Regions from separate parts of the Rhizobium aureum genome, predicted to be linked through region 1. Evidence: riboswitches for the same ligand, from Rfam matches in the RefSeq annotation. Region 1 holds a riboswitch; the other holds the start of a gene.
What was found. Region 1 has a riboswitch for FMN ahead of ribB (3,4-dihydroxy-2-butanone-4-phosphate synthase). Riboswitches for the same ligand answer to the same signal wherever they lie in the genome.
Positions count from the first base shown of each region.

Region 2: it holds a riboswitch for FMN, as region 1 does, so the genes downstream of both, PH552_RS28545 (6,7-dimethyl-8-ribityllumazine synthase) here and ribB (3,4-dihydroxy-2-butanone-4-phosphate synthase) in region 1, are expected to answer to the same signal.

Region 1 is NZ_JAQJCI010000028.1:4,298-11,441, reverse strand. Features, by position in the region: gene PH552_RS32005 (sugar ABC transporter substrate-binding protein) at 1-795, shown strand, start outside; gene PH552_RS32000 (sugar ABC transporter ATP-binding protein) at 824-2,302, shown strand; gene PH552_RS31995 (SDR family oxidoreductase) at 2,323-3,111, shown strand; gene tpiA (triose-phosphate isomerase) at 3,116-3,853, shown strand; gene PH552_RS31985 (glucose 1-dehydrogenase) at 3,931-4,713, shown strand; FMN riboswitch at 4,814-4,960, shown strand; gene ribB (3,4-dihydroxy-2-butanone-4-phosphate synthase) at 5,073-5,699, shown strand; gene PH552_RS31975 (NAD(P)H-quinone oxidoreductase) at 6,031-7,014, opposite strand; gene PH552_RS31970 (hypothetical protein) at 7,026-7,144, opposite strand, start outside.
Region 2 is NZ_JAQJCI010000019.1:96,946-104,089, forward strand. Features, by position in the region: gene PH552_RS28520 (MurR/RpiR family transcriptional regulator) at 1-724, shown strand, start outside; gene PH552_RS28525 (ABC transporter substrate-binding protein) at 914-2,017, shown strand; gene PH552_RS28530 (ABC transporter permease) at 2,090-2,983, shown strand; gene PH552_RS28535 (ABC transporter permease) at 2,980-3,768, shown strand; gene PH552_RS28540 (ABC transporter ATP-binding protein) at 3,780-4,841, shown strand; FMN riboswitch at 4,947-5,093, shown strand; gene PH552_RS28545 (6,7-dimethyl-8-ribityllumazine synthase) at 5,183-5,659, shown strand; gene PH552_RS28550 (VOC family protein) at 5,720-6,070, shown strand; gene phnF (phosphonate metabolism transcriptional regulator PhnF) at 6,124-6,852, opposite strand; gene PH552_RS28560 (class I SAM-dependent methyltransferase) at 6,854-7,144, opposite strand, start outside.

The sequences.
Region 1 (7,144 bases):
CAGTCCGTCGAGGATGAAGCCAAGAAGCGTGGCATTCAGGTCGTAACGGTGGATGCCAAGGGGGATGGTCCGACGCAGATCAACCAGATTCAGGATCTGCTCACCCAGAATATCGATGCCCTGATCTACATTCCGGCTGGTGCTGCGGCGGCGAGTATTCCCGTAAAGCTCGCTAAGAATGCCGGTATTCCCGTCGTCAACGTCGACCGCAATGCCGACGGCGCGCCTGGCGACACCTTCCTTGCAACGGATTCCGTCGCGTCGGCCAAGGCCGTTTGCGACTACATCCTCAAGCAGGCCGGCGGTAAGGGCAAGATGGTGATCATTCACGGTCAGAAGGGCACGACGCCTGAGGTCGACCGCAGCAAGGGTTGCGCTGAATCGCTAAAGGCAAATCCCGGCGTGAAGGTGGTTGCCGAGCAATATTCCAACATGTGGGCCCAGGACGAGGGCTTCCAGATCATGCAGAACATGCTGCAGGCAAATCCGGATGTATCGATCGTGTTTGCTCAGGCCGATGCACTTGCACTTGGCGCCGCACAGGCGATCAAGGTCGCAAACCCGTCCCAGAAGATCGTCGTTGGCGGCTTCGATGGCGATACGGCAGCTCTGGAAGCGCTCAGCAAGGGTGTCTTCGACGTCACTGCGACCCAGCAGACGCAGAAGATGGGCCGCGATGCGGTCGCCAATGCCGTCAAGCTCGTCGCCGGCGAGAAGGTGCCTGCGGTGCAATTGATGGACGCGACGCTGACGACCAAGGAAAACGTGGCCGGCTTCATCGCCAACCATCCGTAATGGTCCTGAAATCTTGAGGAGGTGCGCCGTGACCGAGCCCGTTCTTTCCCTGAGAGGCATATCCAAGCGCTATGGACCGCTTCAGGTGCTGAAGAATGTCAGCCTTGATATCTATCCAGGTGAGGTGGTCGCGCTTCTCGGCGAAAACGGGGCCGGCAAGTCGACCTTGTCGGGCATTATCGCCGGCTCGCGCGCACCCTCGGAGGGAACAATGACATGGCTGGGGCAGCCCTATGCCCCAGCCACTCCACGCGAGGCGATCGACAAGGGCCTCGTCCTGATCCATCAGGAACTGCAGCTCCTGCCGCATCTTTCGATCGCCGAAAATGTCTTCATCGGTCGATGGCCGATGAAGAACGGGGCTGTCGATCGCCCCCAGATGGTTCGGCGTGCGCAGGAACAACTTGCTCGCCTGAACCTGCATATTCCAGCGACGCGCAAGGTCGCGGGCCTGTCGACGGCCAATCAGCAGCTCATCGAAATCGCCAAGGCGCTGGCGCTCAATGCCAAGCTGCTGATCCTCGATGAACCAACCGCTGCACTTGGCGGGGCGGAGACCGAGGCCTTGTTCGAGCAGGTGAGGAAGCTCCGCTCGGAAGGTGTCGGTATCATCTACATCTCCCATCGCATGGAGGAGATCAAGCAGATCACCGATCGCATCGTCGTCCTGCGCGATGGCGAGCGCGTCCAGGAGTTCGCCGACAGTGCCACACCCGTTCGCACGATCGTCGAAAGCATGGTCGGCCGTTCGCTGGACCGGATGTTCCCGGCTCTTCCCGAACCGACGGATCGCCCTGTTCTGCAGGTCAGAGGACTGAGCTCGCCTGATGACTCCTTCCGAAACGTAACGTTCGATGTTCGCGCCGGCGAGATCCTCGGCATCGCCGGTCTTGTGGGTGCCGGTCGTACGGAGCTTGTTCGGGCCATTTCCGGTGCGGACCCGATCAGCGCCGGTTCGATCAAACTGGAGGGCGAAGAGCTCAAGCTTCGCGATCCGGCGGATGCGATCGCCAAGGGCATCGTCATGGTGCCCGAGGATCGTAAGGAGCAGGGCCTCGTCGTCGGCCATCGCATCAGCGAGAACATCATCTATGCCAATCTCGACAAGCTCGGTGGGCGTTGGATCACATCACGCATCAAGCGTGCTTTCGCCGAGAAGGCTGTGGCGAAGTTCGGCGTCAAAGGTCGGGCCGAGCAATATGCCTCGGACCTGTCAGGCGGCAACCAGCAGAAGGTCGTTATCGCAAAGTGGCTGATGCGCGATCCCAAAGTTGTCGTCCTCGATGAGCCGACCCGAGGCATCGATGTCGGCGCGCGCGCCAGCATCTACGACATCATCGTCAACCTCGCAAAGCAGGGGGTGGCCGTCATCGTCGTCAGCTCCGATCTCGAAGAGGTTCTCGGTGTATCAAACCGCATTCTCGTGCTCGCCCAGGGCAAGCAGGCAGGTATCTTGAACCGCGACGAGGCCAATGACGTCTCTGTCATGGAACTCGCGACAATCTAGACAAACAGAAAGGAAGAGCGGTGTCCGACATCACTCTGAATGCCCCGAAGCTTTTCGATCTTAGTGGACAGGTCGCGCTTGTGACCGGCGCTGGAAGCGGGATTGGGCAGCGCATCGCAATCGGCCTTGCGCAGTGCGGCGCCAACGTCGCGCTTCTGGACCGTCGATCCGACGATGGTCTAGCGAACACGGCTTCGCATATCGAAGCGGCCGGTCGCCATTCCATCCAGATCGCGGCTGATGTCACCAGCAAATCTTCTCTTGCGGATGCGATTGCCCGCACAGAGGCGGAGCTTGGCGCCTTGACGCTTGCCGTCAACGCCGCCGGTATCGCCAACGCCAACCCTGCGGAGGAGATGGAAGAGGACCAATACCAGACGCTGATGGACATCAACCTGAAGGGCGTCTTCCTGTCCTGCCAGGCAGAAGCGCGCGCCATGCTGAAAAATGGACGCGGATCGATCGTCAATATTGCCTCCATGTCCGGCGTCATTGTCAATCGCGGCCTGAGCCAGGCCCATTACAACGCCTCAAAAGCCGGTGTGATCCACATGTCGAAGTCGCTGGCGATGGAGTGGGTCGGTCGCGGCATCCGCGTCAACACCATCTCGCCGGGATATACGGCGACGCCGATGAACACGCGTCCGGAAATGGTTCACCAGACCAAACTTTTCGAAGAGCAGACGCCGATGCAGCGCATGGCAACGGTCGATGAGATGGTCGGCCCCGCCGTCTTCCTGCTTTCGAATGCCGCGAGCTTCGTAACGGGCGTCGATCTCCTCGTCGATGGTGGCTTCTGCTGCTGGTGATGTGATGAAGAAACTGATTGCCGGCAACTGGAAAATGAACGGTCTCGCTTCCTCCCTAGCTGAGATCGAGGCGCTGAAGGGAATTACGGGCGAGGCGGCATGTGACATCGTCGTCTGCCCGCCTCTCACGCTGGTCGAGAAAGCAGCCGAACGGGTGGGAGGGTCAAGGATTGCCATTGGGGCACAGGATTGCCACGCGCAGCCCTCAGGCGCCTATACCGGAGATGTTTCCGCCGAGATGCTCGCCGAAATCGGTGCTCGTTTCGTAATTCTGGGACATTCCGAGCGGCGCTCGGCCTATAGGGAGACGGATGCCGCAGTTGCGGCCAAGGCTATCGCGGTCCATCAGGCCGGGCTGACGAGCATCATTTGCGTCGGGGAGACACGTGCGGAACGGGACGAGGGCAGGGCGATCGAAGTGGTTTGTGCCCAGCTAGAAGCATCAATTCCCAACACCGCAACCAGTTCGAACACGGTGATCGCCTATGAACCTGTATGGGCGATCGGAACAGGACTGGTTCCGACTCTCGAGCAGATCGAGGAGATGCATTCGTCTATCCGCCAGGCGCTTGAAAAGCGGCTGGGAGAAAATGGGCTGGGTGTCAGAATCCTCTATGGCGGCTCGGTCAAGGCGTCGAATGCAAAGGCGATCTTCGGCGTTTCCAACGTCGATGGCGCTCTCGTCGGAGGCGCGTCGCTGAAGGCATCGGAGTTTGCCGGGATTATTACGGCGGCCGCTTGAAATCGCCAGCAACAGGCAGGGCGATCGGCCCCTTGAGCCGGCGCCTGGCGTGGCTGTCATCGCGAAAGGAATAGAGAATGCAACGCTTCGAAAACAAGACTGTCGTCATCACCGGCGCAAGCCGCGGCATCGGGGCCGCGATCGCCAGACGGTTCGCGCGCGAGGGCGCCAATCTCGTAGTCTCGGCCAATGAGGATTCCGTCCATACGGTCGCCGATGCGATCAGGGCTGACGGCGGAAAGGCGATTTCCTTCGTCGGTGACGTGACCGACAAGGCCAGTGTGAAGGGTCTCTACGAGGCGGCCGAGACAGCCTTCGGCGCCGTCGATGTTTCCATCCAGAATGCCGGCGTCATCACCATTGCCCGCATCGAGGACATGACCGAGGGCGAATGGGACAAGGTCATGGCGGTCAACACCAAGGGCGTCTTCCTCTGCGCCCAGGAGGCGATTGCCCGCATGCGCAAACATGGCCGCGGCGGCCGCATCATCAATACCGCTTCCGGCCAGGCGCGGGACGGCTTCATCTACACACCGCATTACGCGGCATCGAAGATGGGCGTGGTCGGCATCACCCAGAGCCTTGCAAAGGAGGTCGCGACAGACGGCATTACCGTGAACGCCTTTTGCCCCGGCATCATCGAAACCGACATGTGGGCCTATAACGACCAGGCTTGGGGCAAGCTCTTGGGCAATTACGGCCCCGGCGAACTCATGAAGGAATGGGTCGAGGGCATTCCGATGAAACGGGCCGGATCTGGAGAGGACGTCGCCGGTCTCGTCACTTTCCTTGCCAGCGACGATGCGGCCTATATCACCGGCCAGACGATCAATGTCGATGGCGGCTTGATCATGTCGTAGTTCGACAATGAGGAACGGTGCGTTCATTGGGCGGATCGGATTCTCGATGATTTGGCGATCAAAGCCTCTTGCGGAATGAGGCATTGATCCCTTATCTTTCAATTGTTCTCAGGGCGGGGTGTAATTCCCCACCGGCGGTATGGGGAGTTTCCTCGAGCCCGCGAGCGCCTTCCGAGCCCTCGGAAGGGTCAGCAGATCCGGTGAGATGCCGGAGCCGACGGTATAGTCCGGATGGAAGAGAGCAACGCAGGAGACGCCGCGTCGTGGCGGCGTTCACATGCTTGTTCGCCCAAGGGAAAATGGTGGCTTTGACCGGCCATGCACGCCGTTTCGAACGGCAACCCTTGAAAGGCAGGAAAATGGCAATTTCGAAAATTGAAGATGCGATCGCTGCGATTGCGCGGGGCGAGATCATCGTAGTTGTGGATGATCGCGACCGCGAAAACGAAGGCGATCTGGTGATTGCTGCGGAAGCGGTCACACCGCAGGCGATCGCCTTCATGATGAACCATGCCCGCGGTCTCATCTGCGTTCCGATGGAGGGTGAGAGGCTCGACGAACTCGACATTCCGTTGATGGTGCCGCGCAACACCGAAGTCCTCAAGACCGCCTTCACCGTTTCGGTCGACTACATCCCCGGAACGACCACCGGAATATCCGCCGCTGACAGAGCAGCAACCGTCCAAGCTCTCGTCAGGGATGGTGTACGCCCGGAGGAATTTGCCCGTCCTGGTCATATTTTCCCTCTTCGCGCCCATCCAAATGGCGTCTTGTCGCGTCCGGGGCACACGGAAGCAGCCGTGGATTTGGCTCGGATTGCAGGCCTTTCGCCGGCCGGCGTCATCTGCGAAGTAGCGAACGACGACGGCACGATGGCCCGACTTCCGGAACTCGAGATCTTTGCCGAACGTCACCATCTTCACTTGATCACCATCGAGGACCTGATCGCCTATCGATTGGCGAACATGCCTGAGAAAGCGGCCTGATCTGTCGGGGCGTTCCGCCAGCAGGCTGAGCGCCCATCGCCAAAGCGCAGGGAACGAATCTGAAAGACCGCGATGCCCAGGTATAATGTGCTTCAATCGTCATATTCCTGGAGGTTTACAGCGGGCTCCGATCCTTCAACCGAGTCCAAGGTGCACGCCGGTTCCATAAATCCGACTATGCCGGATTGGATGCCAAGCCATTGATAATATGGGATGTAGAGCGACAATCTGGCTGAGATCCGCGTCTCATCTTCGTTGTCGCGCTGCAATGGGATGCGACACGAAAACAGCGGTTCGATTCCTTATCAAGAGCTCACCCCTTCCCCGCCGTTCATCCCGCCTCAAGAACCACCTTCCCAAACCCACCACCTGCTTCCATGCGACGATGGGCATCTGCGGCTCTATCAAGTGGAAAGACTTCCCCGACGAGTGGTCGAAGCCGTCCGTCTCCGAACATCGGTAGCGCGTTCTCCGCAAAACGCCGAACCATTGCCCGCTTTTCCTCGATGGCGCGCGACTTCATAACCGTCCCGATCACCCTCAGGTGCTTGTAGAGCACTGTGTCGAGCGGAATGATCGCGTTGTCGTCCCGGCCCAGCAGCCCGACCTGCACAAGGCGCCCGCCTTCAGCAAGGCTGCGGATATTCCGGGCGAGATAGCTTCCGCCAACGAAGTCGATGACTACATCGGCGCCGCAGGATCCAGTCGCATCGATGATCTCCGCCTCGAAATCCTGCCGGTGGTAATCCCACACAGCCTCGGCGCCAAGAGAACGAACCTTGTCGATATTGCTGTCGGAGGCGGTTGCGAACACTCTGGCTCCCATCGCCACTGCAAGCTGGACCACTGCAGATCCGATCCCACCGGCGGCGGCATGGACGAGCACGCTCTCCTGTAGTCGTATCTGGCCGAGATGGCACAGAGCTTCGTAGGCGGTAACGAAGCTCTCCATGACAGCCGCCGCTTCTACATAGGACATAGCACCTGGTATGTGGATGGACAGGCCACTGTCTGCTCTGGCAACTTCCGCATAGGCTCCGCCGCCAACGATCGACATTACACGGTCGCCGACGGAAAACTTCGAGACGGCTTTGCCGACAGCGATGACCTCTCCGGCGACCTCGAGGCCGAGGATAGGGCTGTCTCCAAAGGCGCGCGAGCCGTAATGGCCTTCGCGCTGAAGGAGGTCAGCCCGATTGACGCCAGATGCCATGACCTTCACGAGGATGTCGGTCGACCGGAGCTCGGGATAGGGAACCTCGGCAAGCCGGAGCACATCCGGCCCACCAAAGTCGTCGAAGATGATCGCCTTCATTGGTCTTTTCCTTACCTGGCGAGAGCACGGCGTGCGATGCTTGCGGCGAAGAACGGCGTTTCGCGTCGATTGTGATCGCCACCGGCCGCCTGCCGGGCGGCGGCCGCGTCCTCGTAAGTGACGCCGTGCT
Region 2 (7,144 bases), on a different contig from region 1:
CGTTTCGACGCCAACGGTCGCGCGCATGGTGCAGAAACTCGGCTACAAGGGCTACCCGGACTTCCAGGCCCATCTTCATCAAGAGGTGGAAGCGACCATCTCCAACCCATTGACGAAGCATGATCGCTGGGCATCGAATGCGCCGGGCACGCATATCCTCAATCGCTTTGCTGATGCCATCATGAGCAATCTTCGCCAGACGCTTTCGGATATCGATGCAGCGACATTCGACGGCGTCGCCACCCTGCTGTCCGAAAGAAAGCGTGGGCTCTATTTCGTTGGCGGGCGCATCACGGGTGCGCTTGCCGAATATTTCTTCACTCACATGCAGGTCATTCGCCCCAATACCACGCTGCTCTCCTCCAATTCCAGCACCTGGCCGCAATATGTCCTGAATATGAATCCGGGCGACTTGCTCGTGATCTTCGATATCAGGCGCTATGAGCAGGAAATGGTCAATCTGGCCGCGGCCGCCCGCCGGCGCGGCGCCGAAATCATTGTCTTCACCGACCAATGGGCAACACCTGCCGCCAAACATGCACGACACACGTTTCGCGTGCAGATCGAGGCCCCTTCCGCCTGGGATTCATCGGTCGTTACTCTCTTCATCGTTGAGGCCCTGATCGAGGCTGTTCAAAGCTCGACATGGGACGAGACGAGCGAGCGCATGAAAACGCTCGAAGGCCTTTTTGAACAAACAAAGTTGTTTCGCAAGCTGAGTTGAGAGGGAAACGAAAGCATAAAATAATATCTCGCGAAACGATGTGAAATGCAGCGACTGTCATACTTGTTGATTAGAAGCAAAAATGTCTTCGTTATTAGCAAACGCAACGCTTTGAAACCGTCACACAACCTTCATGTTACGTCATTAACAGCAACGCCAGACACTGAAAACCCAGAAGGAGGAAATGCAGTGACCTCGAAAATTCATCGTCTTCTGACCATCTCTACCGCAATGCTCGTCGCTTCGACGGCTATCGCGGCCGCGGAGCCGAGCGCCGATCTCATCGCCGCTGCCAAGAAGGAAGGCACGCTGACCACGATCGCCCTACCCCACAACTGGTGCGGTTATGGCGATCTCATTGCTGCGTTCAAGGCAAAGTACGGCATTGAAGTCAACGAACTGAATCCGGATGCCGGTTCGGGCGATGAAGTCGAAGCAATCCGCGCCAACAAGGGCAACACCGGCCCGCAGGCTCCGGACGTGATCGACGTCGGTCTCTCCTTCGGCCCGACTGCCAAGAAGGAAGGCCTGCTGCAGCCTTACAAGGTCTCCACCTGGGATTCCATTCCGGACAGCGCCAAGGATTCCGAAGGCTATTGGTACGGCGACTATTACGGCGTTCTCTCCTTTGTCACCAACAAGGACGTTGTAAAGAACCCGCCGAAAGACTGGGCCGACCTGCAGAAGTCGGAATACGCAAACACCGTTTCGCTCGCCGGCGACCCGCGCACTTCGAACCAGGCCGTCCAGGCCGTCTACGCCGCCGGCCTGGCTGCCGGTGAAAAGGATGCCACCAAGATCGGCGCTGCCGGTCTCGACTACTTCGCGAAGCTCAACAAGGCCGGCAACTTCGTTCCGGTCATCGGCAAGTCCGCTTCGCTCGCACAGGGCGCAACCCCGATCGTCATCGCATGGGACTACAATGGTCTCTCCTGGCGCGACAGCCTGAACGGCAACCCGCCGGTTGACGTCACCGTTCCGGCTTCGGGCGTGATCGCCGGCGTCTACGTCCAGGCGATCTCGGCTTTCGCTCCGCATCCGAATGCTGCCAAGCTCTGGATGGAGTTCCTCTATTCCGACGAAGGCCAGATCGGCTGGCTGAAGGGCTATTGCCACCCGATCCGCTTCAACGACCTGGCGAAGAACAAGAAGGTCCCGCAGGAACTTCTCGACAAGCTGCCGCCGGCTGCCGCTTACGAAAAGGCCGTCTTCCCGACACTCGACGAACAGGCTGCCGGCAAGACCGCCATCACCACGAAGTGGGACTCTGTCGTCGGTTCGAACGTGCAGTAATTTGATCTGACATGACCTCCCCGCTTCGGCGGGGAGGTTTTCCGTTTTTTGACGCCGCGGATTGGGCCAATCATGAGCACCGTGACAACATCAACGATGAGCACCACTCCCTTGATCAACAAACGCTTGGTCGTTGACTGGCTGGGCATCGCGCCCTTCCTGATCTTCGCGCTGCTGTTTCTGATTTTGCCGACGATCTACCTGATTGCCGGCGCGTTTCTGACGCCTGACGGCAGTCTGACACTGAAGAACATCGGTGATCTGTTCACAAAGTCCATCATGGACTCCTATTGGATCAGCATCAAAGTGTCGGTCACTTCGGCGCTCGGCGGCGCGCTGATCGGCTTTTATCTAGCTTGGGCCTTGGTCATGGGCGGGCTTCCGGCCTGGGTGCGCAATGTCTTCCTTACATTCTCCGGCGTCGCTTCCAATTTCGCCGGCGTGCCGCTGGCGTTCGCCTTCATCGCCACGATCGGCCGCCTGGGCCTTGTCACCGTGTTGATGAGAGACTGGCTTGGCTTCAATCTCTACGCCACCGGCTTCAATCTCTACAGCTTCATCGGCTTGACCGTCACCTACATGTATTTCCAGATTCCGCTGATGGTGCTGATTATTACGCCCGCACTCGATGGCATGAAGAAGGAATGGCGTGAGGCCGCGTCAATTCTCGGGGCGACAAACAGACAATATTGGCTGATGGTGGCGCTGCCCATCCTCTGGCCGAGCCTGCTCGGCACGACGCTGCTGCTGTTCGCCAATGCCTTCGGCGCCATCGCAACGGCCATTGCGCTGACGGGCAGCTCGCTCAACATCATCCCGATCCAGCTCTATGCCCAGATCCGCGGCGATGTGCTGCACAACGCCAATCTCGGCTATGCCATGGCCCTCGGCATGATCGTCATAACAGGCATTTCCAACGTCATCTACATCATCATGCGTATACGCGCGGAACGGTGGCAGAAATGAAACTGCAGAAATTCTTCGCCTGGATCGCGGTCGTCATCGGCGCCATCTATTTCATCGTTCCGCTGATCGGCACGCTGGAATTCTCGCTGCGCATGCGCCGCAATGCCTATAGTTTCGACGCCTACGCATCGGTTTTTTCCGACGCAAACTTCCTCTATGCGTTCGGCTATTCCATGCTCATGGCGCTGCTGACCATCATCGTCGGCATGCTGCTCGTCGTCCCGACTGCCTACTGGGTCCGGCTTCGCTTGCCGCAACTGCGCCCGGTCGTCGAATTCATCACGCTGATGCCGCTGGTCATTCCCGCAATCGTCATCGTTTTCGGCTATCTGCGCCTTTATAATTCGTCGTCGATCCTGCCTTTGACAGGCTTCGAGCAGACGACAAACTTCCTTCTGGTCTGCTCCTATATTGTCTTGGCGCTCCCTTATATGTATCGTTCGGTCGATACGGCGATGCGCACGATCGATGTCGGCACCCTGACGGAAGCGGCGGAAAGCCTCGGCGCGAAGTGGACGACCATCATGTTCCGCTGCATTTTTCCCAATGTCATGAGCGGCGTTCTATCCGGTGCCTTCATCACGCTGGCGATCGTGATGGGCGAATTCACGATGGCATCATTGCTCAACAGGCCGGCTTTCGGCCCTTACATGCAGCTCGTCGGAGCCAATCAGGCTTATCAGTCCTCGGCGCTCGCCATCATCGCACTTGCCGTCACCTGGCTCAGCATGGGCCTGCTGCAGCTCGTATCCCGCTTCTCAAAACTGGCTCCGGTTAAGGCGTAAGGCTTCTCACCATGGCTTTTCTCGAACTCACCCACATCAAGAAATCATTCGGCGACGTGCACGTCGTCCACGATTTCAATATGCAAATCGAGAAGGGAGAATTCATCTCCTTCCTTGGACCGTCAGGCTGCGGCAAGACGACCGTGCTGCGCATGATCGCTGGCTTCGAAACCCCGACCGCTGGCACCTTGACGATCAACGGCAAGGACCAGCGCCCGCTGAAGCCGAACCAACGCAACATCGGCATGGTCTTCCAGGCCTACGCGCTGTTCCCGAACATGACGGTGCACGACAACGTCGCCTTCGGCCTCAAGGTGGCCGGCATGTCGAAGCCTGACATCGACAAGCGCGTCAAGGAGATGCTTGCTCTCATCAAGCTCGACCATCTCGCCAGCCGCTATCCCTATCAGATGTCCGGCGGCCAGCAGCAACGCGTGGCGCTTGCTCGCGCCATCGCCGTCAAGCCTCAAGTGCTTTTGCTTGACGAGCCGCTTTCGGCGCTCGACGCCAAGATCCGCATCTCGCTGCGTGAGGAAATCCGCGCGATCCAACAGCAGCTCGGCATTACCACCGTTTTCGTGACCCACGACCAGGAAGAAGCCCTGTCGATCTCCGATCGCATCGTCGTGATGAATGCCGGTCGCGCCGACCAGATCGGCACGCCTTTCGAGATCTACAACACGCCGGCAACCCGCTTCGTCGCCTCCTTCGTCGGTACGCTGAACCTGATCGAAGGCAAGGTCGTCGATCCCGACAGCAACCGCATCATGATCGGCGATCAGGGCGTGACCCTGAAGCAGTCGGTGACGGCCTACAAGCCGGGCGATACCGTATCGCTCGCCCTGCGTCCCGAAGCCGGTTCGCTGGCCGAGTCGGCAAAGGGCGATACCGCGCTGACGGGCGAGGTTTCCTCCGCACACTTCCTGGGTTCGGTTATCCGCACCCGCATGAATGTCGCCGGTAACACGATTTCCTTCGATATGTTCAATAGTCCGGGCATGATGCCTCCGAGCGTTGGCGAGAAGGTGACGCTGCGCTTCGCCTCTTCCGATCTGCTCGTCATTCAGGATTGAGCACGCATCCGCGCTGCATGGAAACTTTGAAAAATTATTCGCAGACGCCGGGTCAAAAGCCCGGCGTTTTTCTTTGATTTTCATGAGGCAAAGCATCTATAGTCCGTGCGTTCTCAGGGCGGGGTGCAATTCCCCACCGGCGGTATGGGGAGTTTCCTCGAGCCCGCGAGCGCCTTCCGAGCTTTCGGAAGGGTCAGCAGATCCGGTGAGATGCCGGAGCCGACGGTATAGTCCGGATGGAAGAGAGCAAGCAGGATCGCACCTCCTCTGCGCGAGAGGTGCCGCGATGTTGCGTGTTCGCCCAAGGGATATTTGACAACAACCCTTGAAAGGCAAAATTCATGACCATTTCGATTTCTACCCAGCCGAGCCGCATTGCGATCATTCGGGCCCGCTGGCATGCCGATATCGTCGATCGCTCGGTCGACTCCTTCGTTGCCGAATGGCAGACGGTGGAAGGCGCATCTCCGATCGATATCTTCGACGTGCCCGGCGCGCTTGAAATTCCGCTGCACGCACAGACGCTTGCCCGCAACGGCCGTTATTCCGCGATCGTCGCCACCGCTTTCGTTGTCGACGGTGGCATCTATCGCCATGAGTTCGTCGCCAATACGGTTCTTGATGCCATGATGCGCGTCCAGCTCGACACCGGCGTGCCTATCCTCTCGGCAGTGTTGACGCCGCATCACTTCCAGGAATCGGAAGCGCATATCCAGTTCTTCAAGGAACATTTCATCATCAAGGGCCGCGAAGTGGCCAGCGCCTGCCGCCATATTCTCGCGGAACGCGCCAAGCTGCTTCCCGCGGTCACGGTCTGAGCCGGCATGGTGGAGGCGCGGTGAAGACCCGCCTCCATGTCCACAAGGGAGAAACGTCAGTTGACCGTCCTACGCATCATCCCCAACCTGCCCGCCGCCGACCCGGATACGGCACGCCTTTTCTATCATGACCTGCTCGGCCTCGACATCGTCATGGACCATGGCTGGATCCTTACGTTTGCCTCCGAAGCTGCAACGGTGCCGCAGATCAGCGTCGCCAGCGAAGGCGGCTCGGGAACGATCGTCCCCGATCTCTCGATCGAAGTCGACGATGTCGATGCGCTTTATCAGCGCGCCACCTCCATGGGCTTCGGCATATTGTATGACCTGACGGACGAGCCTTGGGGTGTCCGCCGCTTCTACGTCCGCGACCCCTTCGGCAAGGTGGTCAATATACTTTCACATCGCTAAGGCGGAAATGGCCGAGCCGCTTTGGCCCAAATGCGCTGGGCCTGCTCGAACCGTTACCGCAGATCCACGCTGAAGGTGATCCGCTCGGCTGACCACATCGACTCCGCATAGGTAATCGGCACGCCCTTCGCGTCCACGTCTAACTTCCGTGTGATAAGCAGCGGCACGGATTTCGGCTGCCGCAGGAGCCGCGCCTCTTCCGCCGTCGGCATCCGCGCCTCGATTTCCGTCGATAGCCGCTCGTAGTCGGTGACACCGTAGCTGGCGAGCGCTGCCGAGATCGTCGGGTGCTGCAACCGGGCCTTATCGAAATCGGGAAAACGTTCGGCCGGATAATAGGAATCGCCCAGTTCGACCGGAATGCCATCGGCCGTCATGATGCCGCGACGATGGATGACCGACGTATTCACCGCCAGTTTCAAATAGGCAGCGACGCGTTCTGCTGCCGGCACGATCTCATGAACGAGCAATTCTCCACCCGGCTCGAAACCTTGTTCGATCAGGTTCCTGGAAAACCGCGTTCGCTTGGACAGGGAATAATCGAGCACCCCCTTATGAACGAATGTCCCCCGCCCCTGCTCGGCGCGCACCAACCCACGCTGTTCCAGATGCCCTAGCGCCTGGCGCACGGTAAAGCGGCTGACGCCGAAAAGCTGCATCAGCTCCGGCTCGGTCGGCAATTTCTCTCCAGGAGCGAAAGTCCCGGCGGCGATATCGGCCGCCAGGATCTCGCCGATCTGATGCCAGAGCGCGCTGCCGCCCTTCCGATCGATCGTCTCCATGTCAGACGCGCTTCTCGAGCCGGAATAAAAGCTTGTATTCGGCCGGATAGCTCAACGCGTCGAGAATGCTCGGATAATATTTCCGGTCTTTCGATGCATGCACGAAGCCGTCATAACCGAAACGCTTGACGGATACGTCGAAGCCAGCTGCAACGAAGGTATCGATATAGTCCTGCGGGGACCGATCCTGCATCGGCGCATTGCTGTTGTTGCCGATCAGTTCGAGCCATTTCGGCCAGAGCGGCATTTCATTGTGGCAGCCGGTCACAGCGTAGTAGATGCCGCCATTCCG